Regions from separate parts of the Clostridium thermarum genome, predicted to be linked through region 1. Evidence: predicted binding sites of a transcription regulator. Region 1 holds the regulator's gene; the other holds the start of a gene.
The links. The regulator Rex, encoded in region 1, represses fermentation and respiration genes when NADH is low (regulators of the CRP and FNR family bind a similar motif). The targets are predictions, from matches to a motif close to ATTGTTAANNNNTTAACAAT.
Positions count from the first base shown of each region.

Region 1 (15,271 bases):
CAAACTCCGGACCATCTACGCAGGCAAATTTAACTTCATTTCCCACAGTAACTCTGCAGGCGCCGCACATGCCCGTTCCATCCACCATTATGGGATTAAGGCTGACAATAGTATGTATACCTAACTCTTTTGTTAAGGCAGCCACAAATTTCATCATTATCATTGGTCCTATTGCCACTACCAAGTCATACCTCTTGGCTTCTTTTTCTACTATATCCTTTAGGAGATTTGTAACTAGACCCTTATATCCATAAGAACCGTCGTCAGTTGCTATATAGAGATTACCGGCCACAGCCTTCATCTCTTCTTCCATAATTAATGTTTCCTTTGTCTTTGTTCCTATAATAACATCTGCAGCAATCCCCTTTTCATGAAGCCACTTCACTTGAGGATATACCGGCGCAGTGCCTACTCCTCCTGCTACAAATAATATTCTCTTCACTTTTAATTCCTCTATATCTTCATGCACCATTTCAGACGGTTGACCCAGCGGTCCTACAAAGTCTGCAAAGGCATCCCCCTCTTCAAGCTTTGCCATCTGCTGAGTTGAAACTCCCAAAACCTGAAACACAATAGTGACAGTTCCCCTTTCCATATCGTAGTCACAGATGGTAAGAGGTATTCTTTCTCCCTTCTCATCCATTTTCACAATGAGAAACTGTCCGGGATTGGCAGACCTTGCTACCCTGGGAGCCAAAACATCCATCAGATAGATCTGTGGCGCCAGCAATTTTTTCTTCATAATTTTGTACATACTTACTCCCCCATTTGATTTTATCTTGTTATCTTGTATATTTACTCATTTATACATACTGCCCCATAATAAATATACATTTACCATTATAATTTATGTTTTCAAAATTTACAATTAATAATTAAAAAAGCAGTCAATTAGACTGCTTTTTTACATACAAAAAATATTATCTAGTATAGTTGAAGAAGCCTCTTCCGCTCTTTCTTCCAAGGTATCCAGCTCTAACATATTTCTTTAGCAGTGGGTTAGGTCTGTACTTTGGATCTCCAGTTTCCTTATATAGAACTTCCATTATGGCAAGTACAATATCGTTACCTATGAAGTCTGAAAGTGCAAGTGGTCCCATTGGGTGGTTTGCACCAAGCATCATAGCCTTATCAATATCTTCTGCACTGGCAGTTCCTTCAGCAAGTACTGTGATACCTTCGTTAATCATTGGTATAAGTATTCTGTTAACAACAAAGCCTGGAGCTTCTGCTACTTCTACAGGGTCCTTGCCTATAGCTACAGATAATTCCTTTACCTTATCAAAGGTTTCCTGTGAAGTTGCTATACCTCTTATAATTTCAACAAGCTTCATAACAGGAGCTGGGTTAAAGAAATGCATTCCTATAACCTTGTCAGGTCTGTTAGTTGCTGTAGCAACTTCAGTTATTGATAATGAAGAGGTATTTGAAGCCAGTATAGTTTCAGGCTTACAGATCTTATCTAACTCTGCAAATATAGATTTCTTTATTTCCATGTTTTCAACAGCAGCTTCAACTACTAAGTCACAGTCTGCAGCCAAATTCATATCAGTAGTTCCACTTATTCTTGAAAGTATATCCTCTTTAGCTTCCTCTGTAATCTTACCCTTTTCTACCAATTTTGAAAGACTCTTATTTATACCCTTTAGTCCTTTATCAACGAACTCGTCCTTTATGTCTCTGATTACAACCTCATAACCCTTAGCAGCAAATGCTTGAGCAATACCTGCTCCCATTGTTCCGGCACCAAGCACAAAAATCTTTTCCATCCTAAACTTCCTCCTTCTAAAAATATAATTAGCAGAAATTCAGCTATAAAGCTGAATTTCCACCTTAATTATTCATTATTAATTATTTTTCACCCTTGAGCTGTGCAATCATTTCTGGAACAACCTTGTACAGGTCTCCCGCAATAGCAAGGTCAGCTATCTTCATGATTGGAGCATTTTCATCCTTATTTATAGCAATTATATAGTCGGAATCCTGCATACCTGCTAAGTGTTGGATTGCTCCGGAAATACCGCAGGCGATATAAACCTTTGGCTTAACAGTTTGTCCAGTTTGACCAACCTGTGCATGCTTTCCTATCCATTCTTTATCAACAGCTGCTCTGGAACCACCCACAGTTCCACCAAGCACATCTGCCAATTCCTGCAGCAGCTTAAAGCCTTCAGCGTTACCTACACCTCTACCGCCGGATACTATAAATTCTGCTTCTCCTATATCTACAAGGTTCTTAGCAGTCTTAACAACTTCTACAACCTTTGTTCTGATATCTTCTTCTCTTAATTCTACTGCTACCTTTTCTATAGCTGCAGTTCTGGCTTCATCCTTTTCAAGCTTTGAGAATACTCCCGGTCTTACTGTAGCCATCTGTGGTCTGTGGTCTGGACAAACTATGGTTGCCATTAAGTTTCCCCCAAAGGCAGGTCTTGTAGCCATCAGGTTCTTAGTCTCTTCATCTATATCTACAGAAGTACAGTCAGCAGTTAAACCTGTAGTTAGTCTTGCTGCTACTCTTGGACCTAAGTCTCTTCCGATGTAGGTAGCACCGATGAAAATTATTTCAGGCTTTCTTTCCCTTGCAAGGTCACATATAACCTTTGTGTAAGCATCTGTAGTGTAATTAGCTAACAATTCATGATCTGCAACTAAAACTTCGTCTGCTCCAAAAGCTGCTAATTCCTTAGCCAAACCTTCTATATTATTTCCAAGAAGTAAGGCTGTAAGCTTTACTCCTAACTTATCTGCAATTTTTTTTCCTTCTCCCAAAAGCTCAAGAGAAACCTTCTGAAGCTTGCCTTCTCTTTGCTCTGCAAATACCCAAACGCCTTTGTAATCTGCTAAATTCATTTCACAATCCTCCTATTAATACACTAGATGTAGTGTTTTTCTTTAAGTTTTCCGATAACATATTGTACTGCTTCGTCTACAGGCTTCTTGATAAGCTCTCCGCTGCCCTTAACTTCTTTAGCCCAGGACTTCTTAACCTTAGTTGGTGAGCCTGCAAGACCAATCCTGGTCTTATCTACATCTATATCATTAACACTCCAAATTTTTATTTCTTTATTAGCGGATGCAAATATATCTCTTGCATTCATATATCTTGGATTGTTTAATTCTTTAATAGCTGTTAAAAGTACCGGTGTTTTAACTTCAATTATTTCATAACCATCTTCTAAGGCTCTGTTTACAGTTAATACATCACCATTGATTTTAACTTCCTGTACATAGGTAACCTGAGGAATATTTAAATGCTCAGCAATTTCCGGACCAACCTGTGCAGTATCTCCGTCTATTGCTTGTCTTCCTGCGAAGATTATATCGTAGTCTAACTTTCTCAGTGCTCCTGCCAAGGCTTCTGAGGTAGCTAAAGTATCTGATCCTCCAAAGGCTCTGTCAGTTATTAATATTGCTTCATCTGCACCCATAGACAGTGCTTCTCTTAGAGCATTTTGTGCCTGTGGTGGTCCCATGCTTATTACAGTTACTTTAGCACCGTAGTTGTCTTTTAATACTAGGGCTTCTTCCAAGGCATGCTTGTCTTCGGGATTTATAATTGAAGGTACTCCTTCTCTGATAAGGGTTCCAGTCTTAGGATCTATCTTAACTGCTGTAGTATCTGGTACTTGCTTTAAACATACAACTATATTCATCTAACTCTTCCTCCTATGAATCTTATTTAAAAATGTTACCTGCTATAACCATCTTCTGAACCTGTGATGTTCCTTCATAGATTTCAGTGATCTTAGCATCTCTCATCATTCTTTCTACCGGATATTCCTTAGTGTAACCATATCCACCAAAGGCCTGAACCGCTTTAGTTGTAACTTCCATTGCTACTTCTGATGCAAATAGCTTAGCTCTTGCAGCGTCCACGGAGTATGGAAGTCCGTTGTCCTTTAACCATGCAGCCTTGTAAACAAGCATCCTAGCCGCTTCTATCTTAACTTCCAACTCTGCCATCATCCACTGTAAGCCCTGGAAGGCTGCTAATGGCTTACCGAATTGCTTTCTTTCCTTCATGTAGTTTACTGCTTCTTCAAAAGCACCTTCTGCTATACCTAAAGCCTGAGCTGCTATACCAATTCTTCCTCCGTCAAGAGTTTTCATTGCTATGGCAAAGCCCTTACCTTCTTGTCCAATCAAGTTTTCCTTTGGCACTATGCAGTTTTCCATGATCAATTCTGTTGTAGAGGAAGCTCTGATACCAAGCTTGTTTTCTTTCTTTCCGATGGAGAAGCCTGGGAAGCTCTTCTCAACTATGAAGGCTGATATGCCTTTTGTTCCCTTACTTCTGTCAGTCATGGCGAATATTATGAAAGTATCAGCAACACCCCCGTTTGTTATAAACACCTTGCTGCCATTTAATATATAGTGATCTCCATCTAATACTGCAACAGTCTGTTGTCCGGCTGCATCTGTTCCTGCATTAGGTTCAGTTAAGCCGAAGGCACCCAATTTTCTTCCGCTGGCAAGGTCAGGTAAATATTTAGCTTTTTGAGCCGGAGTTCCAAAAGCATCTATAACTGATGCACAAAGAGAAACGTGAGCTGAAAGTATAACTCCTGTAGTTGCACATACCTTGGATAATTCTTCAACAGCTAGTATATAGGAAAGGCTGTCTCCACCTGCTCCTTCAAATTCTGTTTTAAAAGGTATTCCAAAGAAGCCGAGCTTGGCCATTTTCTTTACATTTTCCATGGGGAATTCTTCTGTTTCATCAATTTCAGCGGCTATTGGCTTAACTTCATTTACGGCAAATTCTCTTACCATTTGTCTAACTAACTCTTGTTCTTTTGATAATGTAAAATTCATTTAACATTGACCTCCTTAATTATCAATTACTTTTTCTATTTGTTTTGAAAGCTTTTTTCTCTTTTCTCAACGAAGGCAGTCATTCCTTCCTTTTGGTCAGCTGTAGAGAAACACTCACCAAAGGCTTCAGCTTCGTACATAAGAGCAGTATCCATATCACATTGCATTCCTCTGTTTATTGCAGCCTTTGAAAGTTTTACTGCTATAGGAGCATTGGCAGCAATGGTCTGAGCCATAGCCCTTGCTTCTTCCATTAGCTTTTCACCTTCAACAACTCTGTTTACAAGTCCTATTCTTAAAGCTTCATCTGCCTTAATTATCTTACCGGTATATATTAATTCCTTAGCCATTCCTGTTCCAACAAGTCTAGCTAATCTTTGTGTACCACCAAATCCGGGAGTTATTCCAAGGCCAACTTCTGGTTGTCCAAACTTTGCCTTGTCTGAAGCTAATCTTATGTCACATGCCATTGCCAGTTCACAGCCGCCACCTAGTGCAAAACCACCGATTGCAGCTATAACAGGCTTTTCAAGGTTTTCTAATCTTCTGAACACCTTATTACCTAAAATGGAGAACTTTCTTCCTTCTATAGTATTTAGGTCCTTCATTTCAGTTATATCTGCTCCGGCAACAAAGGCCTTTTCACCAGCTCCGGTCAATATTACAGCGTATATCTCCTCATCATTTTCCAGTTCTGTCACTACATAATCTAACTCTTTTAGCGTTTCTGAATTTAATGCGTTTAAGGCCTTAGGTCTGTTTATTGTCACAACGGCAACTTTTCCTTCTTTTTCAATAATAACATTATTCAGTTCCATAAGAATAATCCCCCTTAGTTTTATTGTTGGAATTGTTAATATTATAACAATCTAAAATAAAAATAATTGAAGCAAAATCCGCTTCAATTATGATTATATACATATATTAGATAATTTACAATAGTTTATGTAGAATTATACACGTCTTTATTAATTTTCTTTAATTGCAAAAGTAAATTCCACCTCTCTAGGTGGTAAGAGTGGATTTTAATTCTACAAATATGAAAGAGTATAGAGAGTGGAATTTAGTAATACAAAATATTATTATATTGATATATGCGTCATTACAGTAATCCTTGCTTGGTAAGGAAGGAGTTTTTCATTATGGCTAAATTCAAACACTTTACGTTAGAGGAAAGAGTCTCTATTGAAATAATGCTTAAAGCCTCCCTTTCTTTCAAAGCAATAGCCCGAGAGCTTGATCGAGATTGTACAACCATTTCCAAAGAGGTTAAAAATCATATCATGTACAAGCGAACAGGTTCTTACGGTAGACCTTTTAACAACTGTATTCATCGTTTAACTTGCAACCATACATATCTATGTGAGAAATCACATTGTAGAATTCGACGCTGTCGCTTTTGTTCAGATTGTTCAAAATTCTGTTCTGATTACAAAGCATATACTTGTCACTTACTCTCTAAGCCACCTTATGTGTGCAATGGATGTGCTAGCCTTACAAAATGTACTCTGGAGAAAGCAATCTATAATGCTTCCTATGCCCATGATGAATATGTACTTCGTCGTTCTGAGTCACGAAGCGGCATAACTATTTCTGAGGACGAGATTAAACGTCTTGATAAAATCATAACCCCACTCATTCAAAGAGGTCAATCTATACACCATATCTGCGTTAATAACAGAGACCTTATCATGCATAGTGAAAAATCAATCTACAACTATATTGATTACAATCTTTTCTCCACAAAAAATATTGACCTTCCAAGAAAAGTTGTTTATCGTCCAAGAAAAAAGCTTAAAAATCATTTTAAAGTGGATAAGTCCTACAGAATTGGACGCACATATCAGGATTTTCTTGAATTCATGAAGGAAAATCCTGATACTCCAGTAGTTGAAATGGATTCTGTTGAAGGTACTAAAGGTGGTAAGGTGTTGCTCACTATCCATTTCGTTGATTCTCAGTTTATGCTTGCTTTTATTAGGGATGCAAACACTTCACGTTCCGTCATAGATATTTTCGAAAATCTTTATTTGGAACTGGGGCCTGACACTTTTCTAAAACTATTTCCTGTCATTCTAACTGACAACGGCAGTGAGTTTACAAATCCAAAGGCTATCGAGTTTGATAGGCAGGGAAACCGCATAACACGCATCTTCTACTGCGACCCTTCAGCGCCATATCAGAAAGGTGCTGCAGAAAACAACCATGAATTGATCCGGAGAATTGTTCCTAAAGGCCAGAGCTTCAACTCATTTCAACAGAAGGATATCTCATTGATGATGAGTCACATTAATTCTTATTCAAGAAAAAAGCTGAATGACCAGTCTCCATACTCGGTATTCAGCTTCCTTTACGGCGCTAAAACGCTCGCAAAGTTGGATTCAGAACTCATCAAACCAAATGAGATTATCATGAATCCGAGTTTATTAAAATATTAACCTACTCAAGCAGGGATTACCGCTGGCGCTTAAGTTAAAACTTTTTCAATGGGTGGAATTTACCTTTGCAAAAAAAACGGAAAATATTCACCCTTTGTTTGCTATACCCAAAATCAGCTGAAATCTGCTTGAGCTACTTAAATTATACCTCATTTTTGTCTAAAATAAGCAAAAAATTACTCTTATAACCAAAAATCTTATCTAGTATCGATTTTACGGTGGAAGTTAATTCTACAAAGTGGAAGTTAACTTTTCAATTCACCCTTTATTAATTTTTTTAAAATTTGCGTTAATAGTTTAACATGCCGACAATTTTTATTCTGATTCTTTCTCGTTCAATAAGTAGGTTAAGGTCAACAAGCTTTCACTTAAATGAACATTCTCCACTATTACATTTTCTGGAGTATTAAGATCAACCGGTGCAAAGTTCCATATTCCCTTTACTCCATTGGCTACAAGCATATCACATACTTTTTGTGCATTTATTCTTGGAACACAAATTATTCCTATGTCTATGGGATTACTTTTCAGAAAGTCCTGCATACTATCGATATCATGTATTTCTACATCTCTAATTCTCAAGCCGATAAGCTTCGGATTAGCATCAAAGATTGCCTGGAGTTTAAAACCTAAGGTTGAAAACCTGGTATAGTTTGCAATGGCCTGACCTATGTTTCCTGCACCTATGATTACAGTCTTATACTCTTTAGTTAGTCCTAGGATCCCGCTTATTTGATTATATAGTTCCTTAACGTTATAACCATAGCCTTGCTGACCAAAATCTCCAAAACAGTTCAAGTCCTGTCTGATTTGCGATGCAGTAAAACCTATCTTTTCACTTAAGTCCTTGGATGAAATTCTATCAACGTCATTATTTAACATTTCACGAAGATATCTGTGATACTTTGGCAGTCTCTTTATCACCGCCATTGAAATATTCTTTTTTCTTTCCATAACACACCTCTTTACATATAGGATAGAATAGAATAGTATATTTAACTTTGTTATAATTTTCATTATTGGAAATATACTTATAGAACAATGCAATAATTTTTCCTACCAAATTATTATCATACAAAAACACCTATAAAGTCAAGGCTAGACGCAAAGTTTACATACTATTCATTATGACCTTTTGTATCGAATAATTACATTATTCATTAGTAAATAATTATAAAGTTGTTAAACTCACTTATTAATATTATAATTATAAAGGGTTTTATACCCTGTAATCGTATGTGAAAAAATATCCTAAAGGAATGATAGATAAATGATAGTAATGAGTTGTAAAAATATACACAAGAGTTACGGTGTAGACGTAATACTGGAGGACATAACCTTTAACATAAACGAAGGTGATAAGGTTGGTCTTATAGGAGCTAACGGAGCCGGTAAGTCCACCTTATTCAAAATATTGACAGGGCAGCTGTCACAGGACAGCGGAGAGGTCTATATAGACAAGGGAAAGACCATTGGCTACTTGTCTCAGCATCTCTCTTTGGACAGTACCAGTACAATTTATGAAGAAGCTCTAAAGGTTTTTCAAGATTTGATTAATTTAGAGAAAAAGATGGCTGACTTAGAAGAAAAGTTAAATGAACCTTATGATGCTTCCAAAGAAGATTATCACAATAGAATAATAAGGGAATACACCACCACTTGCGAACTTTTAGAAAAAAGAGGCGGCTATACTTATAAGGGCGAGGTTCACCGTGTACTTACAGGTTTAGGCTTTACCGAGGAAGACTTTTCAAAGAACATAAATATTCTAAGCGGAGGCCAAAAGACAAGGGCTGCTCTTTGCAAGCTACTGCTTACAAAACCAGATATAATTTTGCTGGATGAACCTACGAACCATTTGGATTTAAACGCCATAGAGTGGTTGGAAGATTATCTTAAAGCCTACAAAGGAACCATAGTGGTCATATCCCATGACAGATTCTTTTTGGACTCTGTAACCAATGCAACTTTTGAACTGCTCCGCGGCAAGATGAAATGCTATAATGCCAGCTATACAAAGTTTATTGAGCTGCGTAAGAAGGATTACGAGGTCCAGTTAAAGGCTTATAAGCTCCAGCAGGCTGAAATAAAAAGACAAGAAGAAATTATCGAGCGTTATCGGTCTTATAACCGTGAAAAGAGTATAAAGGCTGCAGAAAGCCGTGAAAAACAATTGGCAAGAATGGAGCGAATTGATGCTACTGTTACCGATGAAAGAGGTGCAAAGATTTCCTTTGAAGCCATGATAAAGAGCGGCAATGATGTTTTACATGCGGAAAGGCTGTCTAAAAGCTATGGGGATAAAACCTTGTTTACCAATGTGGCTTTTGATATAAAGCGTGGAGACAAAACTGCTTTAATCGGTGAAAACGGAAGGGGAAAAACTACTTTATTTAAAATAATTTTAGATAAGGTTAAACCCGATACCGGTTTTGTCTATACCGGCAAAAATGTTCAACCTGGCTACTATGATCAGGAGCAATCTGACCTTCATGAAGATAAGACTGTAATAGATGAAGTTTGGGATGAGTTCCCCAATATGACCACCACAGAGCTCAGAAATGCTCTGGCAGCCTTCTTATTTACCGGAGATGATGTGTTCAAGATTATTTCTACCCTAAGCGGCGGTGAAAAATGCAGAATAAATCTGTTAAAGCTTATGCTTTCCAAGAACAATCTGCTGCTGTTGGATGAGCCCACTAATCACTTAGACATCATGTCCCGTGAAGCCCTGGAGGACGCCCTCATAGATTATGATGGTACCTTGATAGTAATATCCCATGACAGATATTTTCTGAATAAAGTTATAAACAAAATATATGAGCTTAATATAGACGGAATCAAGGAATACCTGGGCAACTATAACTACTATGTAGAAAAGAAAAAAAACACCCGCCATTTTGAAGAACTTGAGCAGTTGGAAGGCGGTATGACAAAGACCAAGCTTCAGGAAGAAAGAAGGAAAAAGAAGGACTTGGAGAAGGCTCAAAAAGAACAGGCCCAAAGGGTTAAAAATCTTGAAGCCTTCATAGCTAAAAAGGAAGAGAACCTAAGAGAGCTCAATGATAAGCTGTGCCTTGAAGAAGTTTACTCAAATCCTGAGAAGAGTCAGCAAGTTCATAAACAGATCAGTGAACTGGAAAGTGAAATTGAAAAACTGTATGAGGAATGGGAAGAGCTTGTTTAGTTGTTCTCTCTCTCCATATATATAATGCGGTGGCTGCTAACAGCCCCGCATTTTTTATCTTTAGCTTTCTCTTAAAGTAAGCTCTAATTCCTTATACTTTCCGTTTCTATATACCTCTATCTTAACCACATCTCCGGCATTAAGCTTAGACTTTAAGGCATTTATTTCTGCTATAGTCTTTACCTTTTGTCCGTTAAACTTTGTAATGACATCACCGGGACGAAGACCAGCCATTTCTGCTGGACTAAATTCCTGAACACTCTGAATATAGGCCCCTTCAACTAAGTTATTTGCTTTAGCTGTAGCAGCATCTATATCTCTTCCGGATATACCTATCATCAAAATCGGCTTTGATAAGTCCGGAATTTGCTCCTTAACTAGATCAATTGGAATTGCAAAGCCCATTCCGTCTACACTATTTGTACCTGTTGTATCAATCTTAGCTGTATTTATTCCAATTACCTGTCCTCTTGAATTTAAAAGCGGTCCACCACTGTTACCATTGTTTATAGCTGCGTCAGTCTGGATATAAGGTACATTTGAGTCTCCAAGGTTTCTGTTAACGGCACTTATTATACCGCTGGTTACTGATCCCAAGAATTCCTTTCCAAGAGGATTTCCTATAGCAACAACAGTCTCACCAACTTGTAGGCTGGAGGAATTACCAAGTTCAACTACACCGGGCACTTTGATATCTTCTGCAATCTTAACTACGGCAATATCCTGAGAAGCATTGTAATTTACTACCTTTGCGTTTACTTCCTTACCGTTGTTTAGTATAACCTTAACGTCTTGAGCACCGGATATTACATGGTAGTTTGTTAGTACATAGCCCTCTTCATTTATAATCATTCCAGACCCGATACCCTCTGAAATCCTTTCATTTCCGAACCAATCTATTCCGGCCACACTCTTAACTGATACACCAACAACCGCCGGTCCAACCTTTTTAACTATTTCAGTTATAGTTAAGGCCCCTTCTTCCGGTGCTGTTGTAGTTGGATGAAGGTCATAAGGTACTGAATTTACAGCACTGTTTTCAGCAACACTCTTATACAGTGGAGTCTGCTCGAATAATGTAGTATTGGGTAAAATATAGAAGGCCGCTCCAAGTGAAGCACCGGCTCCAATGGTTGCACATATTACACCTGTCAAAATATAAGACATGGCCCTTCTAAAGCCGCCTCTTTTCTTCTTTGGTCTCTGTTGTACATAAGCACTATAGCTTACATCTACCGGTGTTGTATAGTTCATGTTCTGGGTGTTGCTATTTGCAGCGTTAAAGGTATAGCCATTTCCCCCTTGGTTATATTGTCCGTAGCGGTTGTATCCATTGCTTGCATTTAAATTACCTTCATTTTGATTATAGCTTTCATTATTGTTTTGGTTATAATTCTGGTTATAGTTTTCATTATTATACGAATTATTATTTTCATTGTTGTTTCTGTTGAATTCCATACTATTACCTCCTCTATATTGCTTGTTCCACCATTTATTTTATGTACTTATAATAAACTGTCTTTGTGACAGTTTGGTGTCAAAATCATGACATTTTCATGTCAAAATTAAAATTTTAACCCATAGTATACAAAAAAAAGTGGATTACTCCACTTTTTAAAATATCGGCCTTTACAGCACTGTCACTTCAGCTTTTTCTGCTTTTTTATTACCTATCTTTTGCCGCCTTTTTTCTAGTTCTGCTTCTATTTCATTTAATTCTATTTCTTTTTGGGCCATGAGAACCAGGATATGATAACAGAGATCACATATTTCTGTGACTGTTTCCACTTTATCCTTATTTTTTGCTGCCACAATTACCTCTGTGGATTCCTCCCCTATTTTCTTTAATATTTTATCTAAACCACTCTTGAAGAGGTAGTTTGTATAAGAGCCTTCCATGGGGCAGGCTTTTCTTTCTTGAATCACCTGATATAGAGCTTGTATTACATTCTCAGTCATGATATTCTCCTTTCAAATATATTTGTGATAAGACTTCAATTTTGCATCATGCGGCTTTGTTTTAAGAAACAGTTGATTGACAAGCTTCCTGTAATTTTGCCATCAACTGTTCTTTAAAACAAAGCATTATATTGTCATTTTGTCTAACCCACGTAGGCTGCCATTGTCGTCCTAACATCAGTCATAATTTTATTAGCTCACTGATTGAATCTTCTATAAAAGCAACTGAAACTGCCGGTATGACAAGCCGGGCCTATTTGGTCTACCAATATCAATAATGTATCCTGGTCACAATCTATAAAAATATCTTTTACATATTGAAAGTGCCCTGAGCTTTCACCTTTATTCCAAAGCTTTTGTCTTGACCGGCTCCAGAACCATGTCTTCCCCGTTCTCAATGTGAGCCTTATTGATTCTTCATTCATATAGGCAAGCATTAACACTTCTTTTGATTGGTAATGCTGTACAATGGCCGGTATAAGTCCCTCGGCGTTATACTTTAGATTTTTTATCTCAGTCATATGCTATCTCCTTACCGGTATGTTTTTTTTATGCAAGTACTCTTTTACCTCTTTCACTGTCAATTCTCTAAAATGAAACAAGGAGGCCGCCAGTGCAGCATCCGCCTTAGTTTCTTGAAATACTTGGGAAAAGTGATCAAGGCTGCCGCACCCTCCGGAGGCTATCACCGGAATATTCACGGTTTCTGTAACAGCCTTAGTCATGGCAATATCAAAGCCATACTTTGTTCCATCTGCATCCATGCTGGTCAGAAGTATTTCACCGGCCCCCAGCCTTTGCACTTCTCTTACCCATTCCAGTAGATCCAAGCCGGTGTCAATTCTGCCGCCATTGATTACAACGTTCCAGCCCCTGCAGTCTTGGCGCATTCTACCATCCACCGCCACTACCACGCATTGGCTTCCGAACTTATCTGCTGCTCTGCTGATTAGATATTTGTCTCTTACAGCTGCAGAGTTTATGGAAATTTTATCCGCCCCAGCCCGAAGGATTTCTTTGAAGTCTTCCACATCCCGGATGCCGCCGCCAACGGTAAGAGGTATAAAGACCTTTTCCGCAGTCCTCCTGACGACCTCCAGTATGGTGCCTCTCCCCTCATGGGTGGCTGTAATATCAAGAAAAACCAGTTCATCTGCCCCCTGTTCATTGTAGTACTCAGCGATTTCCACCGGATCTCCTACATCCCTCAAATTTACAAAGTTAATTCCTTTAACCACTCGGCCCATATTTACATCTAAACATGGAATAATTCTCTTAGTAAGCATCTAAACTCCCTACTTTCCATTAAATTTTCAGTGCCTCAGCCAAGGAAAGAGTGCCGTCATATATGGCTTTTCCGGTTATAGCTCCATAGATCTCCATAGCCTTCAAAGCTTTGATGTCTTCTATGTCCTTAATTCCACCGGAGGCAGTAATTTTACAGCTTACCTTTTCTTTTAATGCCGCCAGCTGCTGAAGATTAGGTCCCTCCAAGGTTCCGTCCCTGCTTATATCAGTGAAAATTATATTGTCTACACCGATGTCCTCCATTTTAAGAGCAAAATCTATATAGTGGACATCACTGGTGTTCAGCCAGCCCTCTATGGTGACTCTTCCATCTTTTGCATCTATTCCCACAGCTATGTGCTTTCCAAATTCTTTAACCGCTTCCACCACCATTTTGGGATTTTTCAGCGCCGCACTGCCTAAGATTACCCTGCTTATGCCCCGGTTTATAAGCTTGTCTATTGTCTTTAAATCCCTAATGCCTCCGCCAAGTTCTACAGGTACATTTATTACCGATACAAGCTTCACAATAACTTCTTCATTGAAGGGATAGCCCATCAGGGCACCGTCCAAATCCACCATGTGAATGTATTCTGCACCGGTTTCCTGAAAACTTTCTGCCACCTTCAAGGGGTCTTCTCCCACTACGGTAGTTTTGGAAAAATCCCCTTGGTAGAGCCTCACACATCTTCCTTGTCTAATATCTATAGCCGGAATTATAATCATTTAACCAACTCCCCGAAGTTTCTTAAGATCTTCATTCCTATACTTCCGCTCTTTTCCGGATGAAATTGAGCTCCAAATACATTTCCCCGGCTTACTATTGCCGGCACTTTAATTCCATAAATAGAAAAGGCATTTAAGTTCTGAAGATTCTCCAGCTCTACATAATAGGAATGAACGAAATATACAAAATTGCCCTCTTCAACTTCCTTCAGAAGAGGACACTGCTTGGCCAGATATAAATCATTCCACCCCATATGGGGAACTTTTAAGCTTTCATCCAGTTTTAGAACCTTTCCCTTAATCAGGCTTAGGCCTCTACATTCACTAACCTCATAACTTATATCGAAAAGCAGCTGCATCCCCAGGCATATTCCAAGAATTGGCCTGTTTTCTCTTGCAAATTCCTTGATCAGTAGGTCTAGTCCGTTGCTAATTATATTTTTCATGGCATCAGGGAAGGCCCCAACCCCCGGCAGTATCAGGCCTTTTGCTCGTGAAAGTTCTTCCCTGTCACTGCTTATGAAAGCCTCATAGTCTAAAGCTTCAAAAGCCTTTTGCACGCTCCTTAGATTTCCCATGCCATAATCTACAATACCTATCAAAACCATTCCTCCTCTACAGCATCCCTTTTGTAGACATTACACCCTTAATATTTTCATCAATAGTTACTGCCTTCCTCAAAGCTCTTCCAAAGGCCTTGAAAATAGCTTCTATTTTATGATGACTATTTTTGCCATACATTATCTTAATATGGAGGGTTATTCCTGCATTGTATGCTAAGGCCCTGAAAAATTCCTCTACCATATCAGTATCTAACTCCCCCACTCTATCAACAGTGAACTCTGCATCAAAGACC
Region 1 is NZ_CP040924.1:3,001,615-3,016,885, forward strand. It holds gene FHY60_RS13595 (sulfide/dihydroorotate dehydrogenase-like FAD/NAD-binding protein) at 1-754, opposite strand, end outside; gene FHY60_RS13600 (3-hydroxybutyryl-CoA dehydrogenase) at 921-1,769, opposite strand; gene FHY60_RS13605 (electron transfer flavoprotein subunit alpha/FixB family protein) at 1,852-2,853, opposite strand; gene FHY60_RS13610 (electron transfer flavoprotein subunit beta/FixA family protein) at 2,877-3,656, opposite strand; gene FHY60_RS13615 (acyl-CoA dehydrogenase) at 3,679-4,818, opposite strand; gene FHY60_RS13620 (short-chain-enoyl-CoA hydratase) at 4,854-5,636, opposite strand; gene FHY60_RS13625 (IS30 family transposase) at 5,961-7,256, shown strand; gene FHY60_RS13630 (redox-sensing transcriptional repressor Rex) at 7,572-8,210, opposite strand; gene FHY60_RS13635 (ABC-F family ATP-binding cassette domain-containing protein) at 8,527-10,443, shown strand; gene FHY60_RS13640 (S1C family serine protease) at 10,504-11,901, opposite strand; gene hisE (phosphoribosyl-ATP diphosphatase) at 12,073-12,405, opposite strand; gene hisI (phosphoribosyl-AMP cyclohydrolase) at 12,600-12,923, opposite strand; gene hisF (imidazole glycerol phosphate synthase subunit HisF) at 12,927-13,688, opposite strand; gene hisA (1-(5-phosphoribosyl)-5-[(5-phosphoribosylamino)methylideneamino]imidazole-4-carboxamide isomerase) at 13,708-14,415, opposite strand; gene hisH (imidazole glycerol phosphate synthase subunit HisH) at 14,412-15,017, opposite strand; gene hisB (imidazoleglycerol-phosphate dehydratase HisB) at 15,031-15,271, opposite strand, start outside.

Region 2 (15,271 bases), 1.3 Mb from region 1:
GACGACACTAATATTGTTGGCTTATTCAAGCTAAGGCACTGTTTGACAGATTCCTTAAGAGAAGGTGCTGGACAAATTGGTTATGGCATCCATAAAAATTATCGGGGTAAAGGATATGGGACGAAAGGGCTGAAATTAGCAATAGATAAGGCAAAAGATGTTGTTAAAGAAAGTGAAATATATATGAGCGTTCATATTGATAATCCTGCGTCATTAAAAGTGCAATTGAATAATGGAGCTTATATCCATCATTCTGATGAAAAAGAACATTACACAAGAATAAAAATACGATAAAATCCAATTGTAAAATTATCAAACTAAAAGTGCCTGAACCTTTGACGGTTTTCTGTCAAGGGGCAGGCACTTTTTTAGTATATACAGTTAGTTTGATTTTACATATTCAGCGGATTTTACACCAGCTTGGCGGCCGAAAATAACTATGTCGATAACAGAGTTACCGCCGATTCTGTTTTTACCATGCAAGCCTCCGGTAACTTCTCCTGCTGCATAAAGACCTGGTATAGCATTTCCATCTTTATCTAAAACTTCTGCATTGGCATTAATCTTAACACCACCCATAGAGTAGTGAATTCCAGGAGCTATTTTAATAGCGTAGTATGGAGCAGCAGACAAGTCATTGTCCATTCCTGTTTTTCTGCCAAACTCAGCATCATTTTTATCCTTTACAGCATTGTTCCATGTATCTAAAGTTGCTTTCAGCTTATCTGCTGGAACATTCATTTTTTGAGCTAAATCTTCAATGGAATCTCCTTTTAATACAAAGCCCATTTTTTCATATTGATTAATTGCTTTAGCACGAGACTTTACGCCAGCATCAAATACAACATAAGCTGATTTTTCAGGAAGTGCATTAATTGATGCAGTAACAGCATCTCTAGTACCCATCTCATTTACGAAACGAGTACCTTCGCTGGAAACAAGGATTCCGCCTTCTCCACGTACAACTTCTCCGATTAAATAGGAATTTTCTTGCTGTACTGTCGGATGAACTTGGATTTGATCCATATCAACTGTAGTACCGCCTAGTTTTTCAATCATTGTTATACCATCTCCAGTAGTTCCTGGTTGGTTTGTTGTAACTAATCCTTCTAGGTCCGGTCTATATTTTGTTACCATATCCATATTTGCGCCGTAACCACCAGTTGCAACAATTACAGCTTTTCCTTCAATAGTCTTCTCATCTTTACCGTTGATAAGAACTTTAACACCATTAACTTTGCCATCCTTTTGAGTAATCTCCCTAACCTCACAGTTTACGAAAAGAGGAATTTTTTGTGCTTGTACATTTTTTATTAAACCAGCTGCAAGGTATTGTCCAACTGCGGAACCATCTTCAGGCCTGTGGGTACGCTTTACACTCATACCACCAGTAATTGTTAAGTTATTTAATTTTATGCCTATAGAGTCTAACCAATCAATGGCACTTGCTGAATTTTCAACGAAATAACTAAGTAGATCCTTGTCGTTAGTTCCCTTACCGCCCTCTAATGTCTCTTTATAGAATAGTTCATTGCTATCTTCAATGCCTTGTTCCTTTTGGAATTTTGTTTCAGATGCATTAGCACCAGAAGATGCTTTTACTGTATTTCCACCGGCCACCGGCATTTTTTCAAAAATAACTGGATCCATTCCATTGGCTTTTGCTTCAAGTGCAGCAGTCATTCCTGCACCACCGGCACCTATAATAATGACGTCATATTTGTCTTTGAGCTTGTCAAGACTCGTATAGTCGGTCTTAGATGCACTGGAAACTGCGTCAGCTTCCTTAGTGTATTCAGTTTTGTTTGTCTTCTGAACGCTACAGCCTGCAGATATGAGCGCTAAAGTCAAAACGGAGATGAGCGTTCTAAATACTTTCCTTTTCATCTTTTGTCCCCCCAATATTGTGTATAAAATATTTCGTGTATTATGTTACATTATGTCGAAAATATTGTCAATAATTTTTCAATGGTTTTCGCTAAGGGACAGAGGGACGTTGATTCTGTCCCTCTGCCTGGGACAGAATCAACGTCCCCTTGTCTCGCCGCACAGTTTTTTGAAGGCATCTTCGATATCCTTACAGGTAATTGTATCGGAAAGGGTGTCTTGCAGCATTACCAGCATAACTGTGTCTCCGGCAGTTGCTACCCTTAACTCATCTGCGCCTACGCAAATCCATTTGGACATATTGATACCTTCGAACATTTCTTTTGCCACTGCTTTTGTATCTTTGCTATCATTTACCCGCAGTAAAACCAAGGAGTAAGCGGCTCCTCCTCTTATCATGTTCTCGGATACTACCGCTTCTTTTACTTTTGCAGCACTGCTTAGGCCTGTATTGTAATTTAGGAGGTAAGAATTTCACATAGACCTTTGCGCTGTACAACTGCATTATAAGCCCATTTCTGATGAATATCAAGTCCATCTAAAAGCCAACGGAGCTCACGCTCGGTTAAAGGATCTAGCTTAAAATTCATCTGGACGATGATGTCGAGACCGTCTATAGATTTACGCATATCAGTACTTCCCGCAGCCAGAAAAACATTTTAGGTATTCCTTAAATTTAACATAGAGATGATAAAACTTGAACAACTTCTAAGAAAAGTTGTTTATTAAAACCCTCTGAAATTGAAATTTCAGGGTTAGCCTTGATTTAATTTTTTCAATTAATAAAACCTTCCTCTCAATACTTTATTCTAGAGGTATTATGTCACAAGATTTTTATTGAAAAAATGTGTTGAATATTTGACGCTTACCAGAGGGACGCTCTTTTTGTCCCAATTGATGCTTTTATTTCCTTTTGAGTTTTCTTTTAATGGCTAATTTCAATATTACAGTAATTAAAAACACCGTTGTACTATAGATGGTACAGCGGTGAAATTTTTAACTTCATTATTCCATGTTCAAGGTGTAAGAATCGTTATTCTCAATGGAAGATACCGGATACTTAAGCAGTGGCTCCATGGCTTTTGTCCCTTGAATGCAGAATTTATTGTTGTCTAAGCTCCTATACGGCTTTATCTTCATCACTGCTGCCTATTTTTATAGATATTACCGTGGATAGTTTACTTATTGAAGCGGATAGGATATGTAATTTGAGTGTGCACAGCATGTATGGGCGACAACCTGGAGGTGAAAGTCAGCTGTGAGAGGTCGGTAATATTAATTTTCCTCCTACCCGATTTATTTTATATATTTTGTTTTTAACAGGAACATATGTTTGAAAACTTCGTAAGTGGCAATAATATAACTATCGGCACCGATGCAGCAAATTATGAATAAAAGTTTACTTTTACTGTCTATTAATTCTTCAATATGATAAAATAACAATAAGGTATACAGAGGTGAATTGAACTTGGCAAAGATTGATATACCAATAAAACGGTTAATGCAAAGCTGTATAGAAGGCTGGATTAACCTTGTTGTGCCTGACTGTAAGAAAGAATGGATTAAAGAAATGGATACGGACAAGGTGCCAGCAAAGAAAGAATCAAAACTAGATAAATTAATCTTAATTGATGCACCACAGGGTAGATCTATAATAAATATAGAACCTCAAGGATATTTGGATTATAAGCTTCCTGCTAGAATGCTGAGATATAGAGCGGATATTTGGGAGTATACCATTGAGAAGGGAATTGGGACTCCTTCAATTGAGCAGATTGTAGTCTATTTTTATAGCAATCACGATAATAAGCAGTATTCATTAAAAGATGCAAGTCATGGGGAAGAAACTTTAAATTATAAGTTTAAAACAATAAAAGTATGGGAAATGAATAAAGAGAATGTAATTGAAAGAAAACTGACAGGGCTATACCCACTTATTCCATTAATGGAAAAGAGCCAGACAGAGAGTGACGAGAGAATTATTCAAATTACTATGGCCACAATTGACACTGTTACTGATGAAGCTCTTCATGCTGATTTATTATCAGTTATGTCTATTTTAGCAGCTGAAAAGTTTTCAAGTGATTTGATAAAGAAATATATAGGAAGGAGCATGCTTATGAACTCTCCAATTTATAATGAATGGGTAGAGGAAGAAAGAAAAGAAGCAGCAAAGAAAGCAGCATTAGATTCGGCTAAAAAGTACATTGTAGATTTATTGGCAGCAAAGTTTGATTTTGTTCCAAAACTTATTAGAGAAGGAATCCAAAGCTTGGATGATATTGAAGTACTTGATGAACTTCATAAGAAGATAATAAAAATAAATAGCTTGGAAGAGTTTAAGGAGTTATTAAAAAAAGCTAAAAGTGTTGAATGATAGGTATTCAACTATTGAAAGTTTATTTTACTTATTCAAACACAGAGGGGACAGAGGGACGTTGTTTTTGTCCCATAAGTACTTGAGCTTCTTCAATTTTTAAACATTGTTTCAATAGGTAGTCTCAATATTATACCAATGAAAAGCGCCGTTGTATCATAGATAATACATCGGTGCAGTTTTTATTATCCCATTTTTATTCCGATTTCTTTAAGCCTCTTAAGCATTTCTATATCTTGAAGGGTGATTCCTGCTTCCTTTATCTGCAATAGTAATTTCAAATCCTCATGATTTAAGCCTAGGGCATTTAGGGCTTTAGCGATTTCATAGTATTCAGCTGCATCTTTTTGCGTAAAGCCTTCTGGGAAGATGTTTTTGTCCGCAATTACTTTCACAACTTCGCCATCAACATTAAACCTTTTTACAAATTCTTCGCTGGTAAGTCCTGAGTCTTCTCTGACATCTCTGATTCTTTCTTCAATGGTTTTCATAATGATAACCTCCCTTAATTTGATTATAACAGTAATTTCTAAAATGAAAATAGGTGTTTTCGTAAAGAAGATTTATAATCCTAGGATTTTATCAACCTGCTGAGAAAACCCCACATAATTGGAGGAGTATGAGAAGTTAACGGGCTGTATCGGTGAATTGAACCTTCATGCAGTAAAAATAGTAGTATGTCAGCACGGCTATGATAATGTCAAAAAGGCAATAAATAAAGCCTTAGAAAAGGGAAAATTTAGTATGGCTTATATCAACGGAATACTTACAACCTGGCCAAGGGAAGGTTATCCCAAGGGATGTGAAGAGAGGTGATCTGCAAGCTCTTTCAAGAATCCTGCAGAGGGTAAGGCCAAATACGTAGACTTTAAGCCCAAGGAACCAATCGGCCTTCATGATAGTGAATACCTAGACCTTCAGGAAGAATTCCTATAGGTGTGAAAACTGAAGGGATACCGCCGTGACTTACTAGTGGAAAGGCTGCTGCGGTTTGAGGAGGAAAGGGACCTCGCTTATAGGGTGTATTATGAAAAGATGCCTTTGATAGTGGATGCCAGATAAGTAAGCAAAAAGGCACCGAAAATTCGGTGCCCTCATGCTTATACTAAATCCCACTTAGTAACCTGTCTTTGTACAAGCTGTGCTGAATATTTAGTTTTGTAATCGCCGCCGGGGGAGAAGAATATGTTCTGAGCTAAAATAGCATCCATAAGGGCGCTAACTTCAGCCTGTGTAACGTCCGGTCTGAGGTTGCCAAGAGTTAGGTTAACTTTGTCTCCAACTTCATTAACAAAGGTCATTTGAACTGAATACTCCATTTAAAAACCTCCTTTCATAAAATTTTGTTCACTTGATCTTAAGCATTGGCCAAGGTGTAGACATCGTTCTTCTCGATGGAAGCTATCGGACGCTTTAAAAGTGGCTCGATAGCTTTTGCTACTGCAAATAGGTTCTCATCTGCAGCAGTTACTTTGATTTTTGAAAGGTTCAGAGTCTTTTTAACTTCGTCACCTTTTTCATTAACCCCGGTAACCAATATTAAGCCAAGCTTCGTGGAATCCTTAGTGGTTAATACTGCCATTTTCATTCCTCCTTTCCTTGTGTTTACGAGTAATGAATATACATGAAAAAGGATATTTGCCCCTTGCATGTAAAAATTTTTTTCCGAACCACCTATGCCCCCTTATCTTCATCCTTGCTGCCTAGTTTTACGGATATGACCGTGGACAGCTTGTTTATAGATGCGGATAGGTTATCCAGCTTGCCTTCTATCCTGATCAGCAGGTAGCCTGCTACCACAATAGGAAACCCGGTGTTGGCCACCCCCTTTAAAAAATCGTCCATGACTTCACCTCCTTAATTGAGTTTGTATAGCAATTATTATGCCGGTGGAGGAAAAATTGCCCCGGATGGATGAAAAATCTTTTGAAAAAATCGAACAGAAGTGCTAATATATGAATATTTTGCAAACATTACACTGTTTTTAGGTAATTTCTTATCCAACTGTATATTAATTATCTAAGAAAATAATTTTAAGGTTTAAAAAGGAGGAAATAGCAATAGCAAATTTTAAGCAAATTGATATGAGGTTTTGGCAAAAAGATTTTGTTGTGGAGCTTACACCGGAGGAGAGATATTTTTACATGTACCTAATCACTAATACCATGACCACCCTTTGCGGCATATACAAGTTTAATCTAAAGTTGGCAGGGCTGGAGACCGGCTTAGTTCCTGAGGTTATAGAGACACATCTCAAGAGGAGACAGAGGGACGTTGCTTCTGTCCCGTTGGATAATGTTTAATTAACAGTATAGAGCAAACAATCCACACAAATATATGGAGACCCATATAAAGTGTGGATTATTTTTGCATTTATACACTATATTTTTAGTAGTAGGAGAATCTAATTTCGGAGTTATAGATTCGTTCAAATAATTTATGTTCTTCTACTATTTTTTTTCTGGTTATAAAAATCTCAGTGAAAAATTCCCACAAGAAAACCCAGCCACCGATAAAGATGCCTTCGTGGAGTACGTTGAGAAGTACATTTTGATCCTCTTTGAAGAAGAAGTAGCCTACTGTTAAGAAGAGCAGAGAAAGAACCAGGTACATACCTATCTTTCTATATAGGTTTGACAGGGATATGTTAAGACGTTCCAGAGCATAGGAGTAATAGTTTTGATAGGCCGATTTTAAAGCCGCTTCTTTTGCTTCATCTTTTTTAGACTGTGGTAAATAAAGTACAATTGTGGTTTTGTATTTAAGTGGGATATCCTCTGAGGAGTTGACTATAAAGTCATTAAATTCGTCCTCTATATCTCTTTTCTTGAAAGGTGAGGGATCCCAGTCATCATACACGTCCTCGTAATTGTCCAAGGATACTTCTATACAATAAGAGTTACTCGCTTTATCAAAATTGTAAATGTCCTTAAAATAGCTTTTTTTCTTCATAACATCACCTATAATATTTTATGCAATTGCTTGTTTATAAATACGTTGAAAACATACTGGAGGACTTAGGCAGGAACTCTATATAAAGAATACTATTATTCACATAAAAAGGCAAGCCTTTGGGACAGAGGGACGTTGATTTAGTAAAATAGTAAATTAATCGATGAACTAGTGTGGCAAGTTTGCTACACTTTGATTATTTGAAAGAGTACTTTAATAAGTCAGAATAAATGTTTGAACTACACCTGTTCTGTAAATAATACTAATGTCAAAGTTAGTATAGAAAGGCGTGTAGTTATGGATTATAATAAAGTTCAAGATAGCATCAATAGATGGCGGGTCTGTGCAGTATAATATAAAAGCCTTTTACATGCATCAATTAGATGGAGATGAAGCATATAATTATTTGTATGAAAAAGTAAGTGAAGGCAAACAAGAAGGTAAAGCAGAACTCCTAATTAAACAGTTGATCAAAAGTTTAAGGGATTGCCTAAGGAAGTAAAAGAAGCCATCTAAGTCTATTGAGAAGTGTAAACAAGAAACTGCACAAGGTTATATTAGCTTCCGTTGCGGCTGTGTTTTTAATCCTATTTGCAATCAACTATATAGTTTCTCCGCTGGCAAGCAGCTTCTATTATAACCCAACTCAAAAGACTGTGGACAAATACCACAAAGACCTATATTTTGACTAAAGAGTTATTACAGAGCTTAATTTACCTGTTAACTTTATGGAGTTTTTGAATATACAATCAGCACATGCCGATAATACCGTTATAGATTCCGGAAATAAAGAAATGCTTGATTATATCAAGGAATTAAATCCCCTTTCCTATGTGTCTGTCTACGTAATGCTTCAAGAGGATATAAGGGTGAAGGATCTGGATGAACTGAGAGAAAACTATGATGATAAGCTGACCTTTAAGTGGGCTGCAGTGCTCACTGTGCCAAAAGGTACAAGAGGGGAGTATTTGACAGGCTTTAATCCCAATCCCTATGATGGAACTGCTGCTTTAGACAGTGTAGATAAGGATAAATATCCATATTTGCAGCTAGCGCACTATAAGCGGGACAAAATTGATGAGGGGACCTTTGATGGCTCCTTTGAGGAAGGCTATACCAAGCATTTTATGTCCCTCCTAAAATATGTGAATGATAGGCAAAAGGCAGTGCAGCCTTGGATAACAGTGAAATTAAATCGGAGTACTATAGGAAGGCACTTAACTATGTTGAAAGTAACGGAATAAATATCTATGGAGTCTTGGTTCATGGAGAGGCCAGAGAACTTTTACAATTTCTAAATAATAAAAATATAAAAACCATAGAAATAAATGGGGTGCTTCCTTCTAAGTATATAAACCTTCTAAGTATATAAATTAGTGTCAAAAATTCATTTGCAATGTTTCAATCCCACCTTTATATGATAAAATAACTATATTGCTAATCTTAGTGTTCAGTATGAGTTATATAAGGAGGTGGGGACTATGGCAGCTACTCCAGATTCAACTTTGTTGTTTCTTACTATAGACAGAAAAGCTATTGAAACTTCAAACATAAAGGACATGGAGGATACTATAAAATATTTTATAAAAAATGGTGTTAAAAATTATAAGAATAAGCTGGTTATTCAGGTAGACGGATATGATGATGATCCTAGGGAGATATTTGAAATTCCGGCAGTTAAGGCTTACTACACAAAGGTCTTTGCAAAGTTTCCGCACCTTTTGTATTTTCTAAGTCCTTATCAAAACAGTGATGCCTGGGTATTATGCTGTCTATGTGACAGCTATCAGATTACCAACAAGGCCGGAGCTCAGGATATGAATTTGAAGATGAAATTTGATGATAGCCTGATAAATTATCTTATAGATAGAACTGTATTTTTTATGAGAAATATTGGTGAGACTGCTAGGACCATATTGGCAATGAGGGTTCGCTATGCAGGTATGATGCTATAATTTTTAGAACACAAGAAATAATAAAATTAATAACAAAACTATCCCCATCCGGTACTCAAAAGGTGCCGGGCTTGTGGATAGTTTTGTTTTTTGTGCCGCAATTATAACAATAAAAAGGTTTACTATCAAATAGAAAAGTGATATCATCAAATTGATAAAACGTTTTTTTAAAAAGAAAGGGCGATTGCGATGAAAAAGTTAAGAGTAGGCATAATTGGCGCTGGACAGATAGTTGAAGTGACTCATATGCCAAACTATATGAAGAATTCAGATGTTGTAGAAACGCTTTCAATCATTGATGTAAATTTGGACAGAGCAAAGTATATGGCTGAAAAGTTCAACATACCACACTACTTTTCGAGTTATGAGGAAATGTTTAAGCATGTGGAATTAGATGCAGTTAGTGTGTGCACTCCCAATAAGTTTCATGCGGAGGCGGTTATTGCTGCCCTAAACAATGGATGCCATGTGTTGTGTGAAAAGCCGCCGGCCATTTCAAAGTCCGAGGCGGAGAGGATGACGGAGGCTGCTAAGAAAAATAATAAGATATTGACTTATAATTTTCATTTCAGGCAAAGTGAAGAGGTCCAGGCTATCAAGAGGTTTATAGACGCCGGAGAATTCGGTGAAGTTTACTCTGTTAAGGTTCAAGCCCTGCGAAGAAGGGGGATTCCAGGTTGGGGAGTCTTTACCAACAAGGACATACAGGGTGGGGGACCCCTTATAGACATTGGAGTCCACATGCTGGATACGGCCTTGTACCTCATGGGCTATCCGGAGGTAGATTATGTATCCGCCGTTACCTATGACAAGATTGGGAAAAAGGGTGGAGTAGGCCTCATGGGAGGTTGGGACCCCAAAAAGTTCACCGTAGAAGATTCTGCCTTTGGCTTTATACGCTTTAAAAATGGGGCTTCAATGATATTGGAGACAGCCTTTGCCCTAAATATGAAGGACAGGTCTCTCATGAATGTGAACCTGTTTGGGGAAAAGGCCGGGGCCACAGTTTTCCCACCGGTAATTTACACAGAAAAACATGGAAGTCTTATAGATATGGAACTGCCATTTTTGGCTGAGGTGGATAAGCACAGCAGAAGCATAAAAAGCTTTATTGATGCCTGTCTGGGCAATGAGGATCTGCTCTGTACTGCTGACCAAGGTTTAATTGTTCAAAAGATTGTAGATGCCTTTTATGAGTCTGCCGAGACTGGCCAATCTGTAAAACTGTAAATTAAGGAGAAATCATTATGCTGAATTATAATAGGGGTACAGGGGAGTATAAGAATTGGATTGTGGAAGAAACAAGTTTTGATGACAGGTACCAGGGCAAATGTGAAAGTATCATGGCGCTGGGCAATGGCTACCTGGGCCTCAGGTCTGCCTTTGAAGAGCCTTACCTGGGACAAACCAGGAACTTGTTTATTGCCGGAACCTATAATAAATTTGACCGGCAGGAAGTGACAGAGCTTCCAAATGCGGCGGATATAACGGAAATGGTCATATCCATGAATGGGGAAGTGTTTTCCCTCAAAGATGGAAGAATACTTGAATACAGTCGGCAATTGAACCTGAAAACCGGAGAGCTCATAAGATTAGTCCTTTGGCAAAACAAAAGGGGGGAAGAATACAAAATACTTTTCAGGAGATTTGTATCCCTAGAGGACCGTCACCTAATCGGCATGAAGGTGGAGATAACCCCCATAAGCAAGGATGCTGACATATCCGTAAGAACCGGTATCAACGGGCGACAGACTAACTCCGGCGTTCAGCACTTTCATGATGGAGACAAAAGGGTGTACGACAACAAGTACATTCAGCTCCTTCAAAAGACAACGGAAACAAAAATTGATTTTGTCTTTAATAGCACAGTGAATTTCTATCTCAATGACAAGGTTCTAAACTGCAAGCTGACCTATTCCTTGCAGCGAAGAAGCTTATACTGCAGCTCCATGGTCACCGTGGCGAAGGGGGAAACCCTTACTGTGGAGAAGGTCAACAACATCTTCACAAGCTTGGACAACGACCTTAATATATACAACAATCTTGATATTTACAAGGATATTGATATACACAAGGACCTTACCGCAGACAAGGATTTAGAAAAACTAAAAAAGTTGTCTCTGGACCACCTAGTGAAAAACAGTGGTCTAAGATACGATGACCTCTTTGAAAACAGCAGAAACAAGTGGGCGGAATATTGGGAGAAGGCTACGGTGGAAATCCAAACTGACAATGACTTTGATGTGTTGGCTCTGAGGTTTGCCCAGTATCACCTGCTTATCATGACCCCTTTCCACGATGAGAGGTTTAGCGTGGGAGCTAAAGCTCTCACTGGTGAAGGTTATAAGGGGCATGTATTTTGGGATACGGAAATATTTATCCTGCCTTACTTCCAATATACCTTTCCGGATATAGCTAAGAAGCTCTTGAAGTACAGGTATATCACCATAGAAGGGGCTAGGAACAAGGCAAAGAAATTTGGATATAGGGGGGCTATGTATCCCTGGGAAACTGCTTTTACCGGCGAGGAAGAGACTCCGGAATGGGCTGCCATAAATATTATGACCGGCAAGGCTACCAAGGTGTGGTCCGGCATAAAGGAACACCACATTACCGCAGATATTGCCTATGCAGTTTGGAACTACTACCTCAGCACCAAGGATGAGGATTTTATGGATCTTTACGGCTGCAAAATAATCTTTGAGTGCGCTGAGTTTTGGTACAGTAGGCTCTGGTGGAACCTAGAGAAAAATAGATATGAGATCAAGGACGTCATAGGGCCTGACGAATATACTGAGCACATTAACAACAATGCCTATACAAATTACTTGGCCCATTTCACCATAGAAACTTCCATAGACCTGTACGACATGGCCGTAAGCAAGGGATGGAGTCATATTGGCGATTTGGATGAAAAACTCAATTTAAAAGAAAGAATAGACAATTACAAGGCTGCCTTGGACAGCATTTATCTGCCAAAGCCAAATGATGACCATATAATTCCTCAGGATGACACTTTTTTGACCAAACCCTGCATTGACTTGACCAAGTATAAAAATTCTGATGAAAAGCAGACTATCCTGAAGGATTACACCAGGGACGCGGTTGTAAATATGCAGATTCTGAAGCAGGCAGACGTGGTAATGCTCCTGTATTTGCTCAGAGCTTACTTTGATGAGAGGGTGAAAAGAGGTAACTGGCAGTACTATGAGGAAAGGACTATCCACGATTCCTCTTTGAGTGCTGCAGTCCACAGCATTGTGGCCAGTGATTTCGGCGATACTGAGTCAGCCTACAGGTTCTTTAAAAAGGCTGCGGAAATAGACCTTGGACAAAATATGATATCTTCCAATGAAGGAATTCATGCTGCCTCCATGGGTGGAATTTGGCTGGCTGTTATTATGGGCTTTGGAGGAATTACTAATGATGATGGGGTACTCAGCATCAATCCTAAGCTGCCTAAGGCTTGGATAAAACTTTCTTTTGCCCTGTATTGGATGGGGGAAAGAATAAATATAAGTATTGATGGACAAGAGATTAGGGTGGCTAAGGAATCGGAAAGCATTATTAATATCACGATAAAGGGAAATATATATTTATTGAAAAGGGAAGTTAGAATAGATTTAAACAGCTGTGATTTATAGTGTAAAACTCTTGATATAGCTGGGATTGGAGGAAGTTATGCCAATAATGTTTAATGATGAAACTAAGACCTTTCATTTACAAGCCGGTGACAGCAGTTATATTTTTCAAATCTACCGGGATGGATACTTGGCCCACTTATATTGGGGACAGAAGATAAGAAGTAACCACTTGTCAAGATTTATTCCCTATGGTAGAAAGCCACAAGCCCCAACCCCTGACGATCCGGACGAAACCTTTTCCCTGGATACCCTCCTGCAGGAGTATGCTGCCTACGGTAACAGCGACTTTAGAAGTCCTGCCTACCAAGTGCAGCTGGAAAATGGGTCTACCATAACAGATCTAAGATATAAAAGTCATAGGATTCTTAAGGGAAAGAGGGTCTTGGAAGGCCTGCCAGGCACCTATGTTGAAAGGGATGAAGAGGCTGAAAGCCTGGAAATCGTGCTTTGGGATGAGCTTTGTGGCTTGGAAGTTGTCCTTACCTATACGGTTTTTGAAAAGTACAATGCCATATCCAGGGAGGTAAAGCTTATAAACAAGGGAACAGAAAAGCTTAAGGTTTTAAGAGCCTTGAGTGCCAATGTGGACTTTTATAACTCCGACTATGATTTTATCCATCTTTCCGGGGCCTGGGGCAGGGAGCGCCATCTAGAAAGAAGGTCCTTGAAGTCTGGTATCCAGGCCATAGAAAGCAGGAGAGGGGCCAGCAGCCATCAGCAAAATCCCTTTGCTGCCTTGGTAAGTAAAAATGCGGATGAAGAACATGGGGAAGTGTTTGCCTTCAGCCTGGTATACAGCGGTAACTTCATAGCCCAGGCGGAGGTTGACCAATTTAAGACCACCAGATTTTCCATGGGTATAAATCCCTTTGACTTTTCCTGGCTTTTAGAGCCTTCCCAGACATTCCAAACACCTGAAATCATAATGGTGTATTCCAATCATGGCCTCGGAGAGATGTCCAGAACCTTTCATAAGCTCTACAGAAATAACCTGTGCAGGGGTAAGTACAAGTTACAAGCAAGGCCTATACTCATAAACAACTGGGAGGCCACTTACTTTGATTTTACTGCGGAAAAGTTGGAGGATATAGCAACGGTAGCCTCAGAATTGGGCCTGGAGCTCTTTGTGCTGGATGATGGATGGTTTGGAAAGCGAAACAGTGACGACAGTTCATTAGGTGACTGGTATTTAAATAGGGAAAAGCTGCCGGCAGGCCTGGATGATTTGGCTGAGAGAATAAATAAGCTGGGCCTTAAGTTCGGCCTGTGGTTTGAGCCGGAAATGATATCCGAAAACAGCGACCTATACCGGGCTCATCCTGACTGGTGCATCTATGTTCCGGACCGGAGAAGAACCAAGTCCAGACATCAGCTGGTTTTGGATTTAACCAATGCTAAGGTGCGAGACTACATTGTGGATGCAGTTTGCAAGGTGTTGGGAAGTGCGCCTATAAGCTATGTGAAATGGGACATGAACAGAAACATAACCGAGGCGGGATCAGCATATTTGCCGGCAGAAAGGCAAAGGGAAACTGCACACAGGTATATACTTGGCCTATATGACATTATGAACAGGATTACTGCTGCTTTCCCGGATATACTCTTTGAGAGCTGTTCCGGCGGAGGGGGAAGGTTTGATCCCGGCATACTCTACTATATGCCTCAGACCTGGACCAGTGATGATACTGATGCTGTAGAAAGATTGTTTATTCAATACGGCACCAGTATGGTGTATCCGGCCATAACCATGGGGGCCCATGTGTCTGCTGTGCCCAACCATCAGGTGGATAGGGTTACAAGATTAGACATGAGAGGCCATGTGGCCATGGCAGGAAACTTGGGCTATGAGCTTGACTTAACTAAGTTTACTCCTGAGGAAGTGGAAGCGGTTAAGAAACAGGTGGCTGAATACAAGGAAATAAGGGAACTGGTACAGTTTGGAGATTTTTACAGGCTTAGAAGTCCCTTTGAAGGCAACGACACTGCCTGGATGTTTGTATCTGAGGATAAGAGAGAGGCTGTGGTGTTTTACTACAGGATCATGGCCAAACCAAACCCGCCATTGACCTCCATCCTTAGGCTGAGAGGCTTGGATGAGAATAGGGACTACGAAGTTATGGGTTCGGGCATGGTTTACGGAGGAGATGAACTGATTTATGCCGGCATAGCCGTACCTACTTTAAAGGGTGACTATGCAAGTGTGTACTGGAGACTTAGGGCTAAATAATAAAGGAGGGGCTGTCGCACAAAATAAAATGCGGCAGCTTTTTATTATTAAATGAAAAATGGAGTTTGCACTTAAAAAGAAAATTGCGTATCAACGCAATTTTCTAAATGAATAATGAGCAATTAAGGAGGATTTTTCTCCGCTTCTCTACGAAAAATCTTTAATTTTATAATTTTTTTTGGCATGCAATAGCTTGCCAAATGTTTTATGAGACACAGGATGGACAAAT
Region 2 is NZ_CP040924.1:496,856-512,126, forward strand. It holds gene FHY60_RS02225 (GNAT family N-acetyltransferase) at 1-294, shown strand, start outside; gene FHY60_RS02230 (flavocytochrome c) at 382-1,887, opposite strand; gene FHY60_RS02235 (hypothetical protein) at 2,026-2,286, opposite strand; gene FHY60_RS18660 (hypothetical protein) at 2,346-2,537, opposite strand; gene FHY60_RS18400 (hypothetical protein) at 2,893-3,027, opposite strand; gene FHY60_RS02245 (RpnC/YadD family protein) at 3,356-4,264, shown strand; gene FHY60_RS02250 (hypothetical protein) at 4,450-4,755, opposite strand; gene FHY60_RS02255 (DnaD domain protein) at 4,874-5,080, shown strand; gene FHY60_RS02260 (DUF2922 domain-containing protein) at 5,365-5,583, opposite strand; gene FHY60_RS02265 (DUF1659 domain-containing protein) at 5,622-5,846, opposite strand; gene FHY60_RS02270 (YvrJ family protein) at 5,939-6,109, opposite strand; gene FHY60_RS02275 (hypothetical protein) at 6,349-6,567, shown strand; gene FHY60_RS02280 (hypothetical protein) at 6,653-7,216, opposite strand; gene FHY60_RS18405 (hypothetical protein) at 7,587-7,718, shown strand; gene FHY60_RS17720 (hypothetical protein) at 7,738-7,908, shown strand; gene FHY60_RS02285 (anti sigma factor C-terminal domain-containing protein) at 7,945-8,460, shown strand; gene FHY60_RS18665 (anti sigma factor C-terminal domain-containing protein) at 8,391-8,588, shown strand; gene FHY60_RS02295 (hypothetical protein) at 8,698-9,171, shown strand; gene FHY60_RS02300 (Gfo/Idh/MocA family protein) at 9,361-10,401, shown strand; gene FHY60_RS02305 (glycoside hydrolase family 65 protein) at 10,419-12,815, shown strand; gene FHY60_RS02310 (alpha-galactosidase) at 12,853-15,042, shown strand.
Region 2: a site for Rex is predicted at 1,951-1,970, ahead of FHY60_RS02230 (flavocytochrome c). Genes of this name have one in related genera too.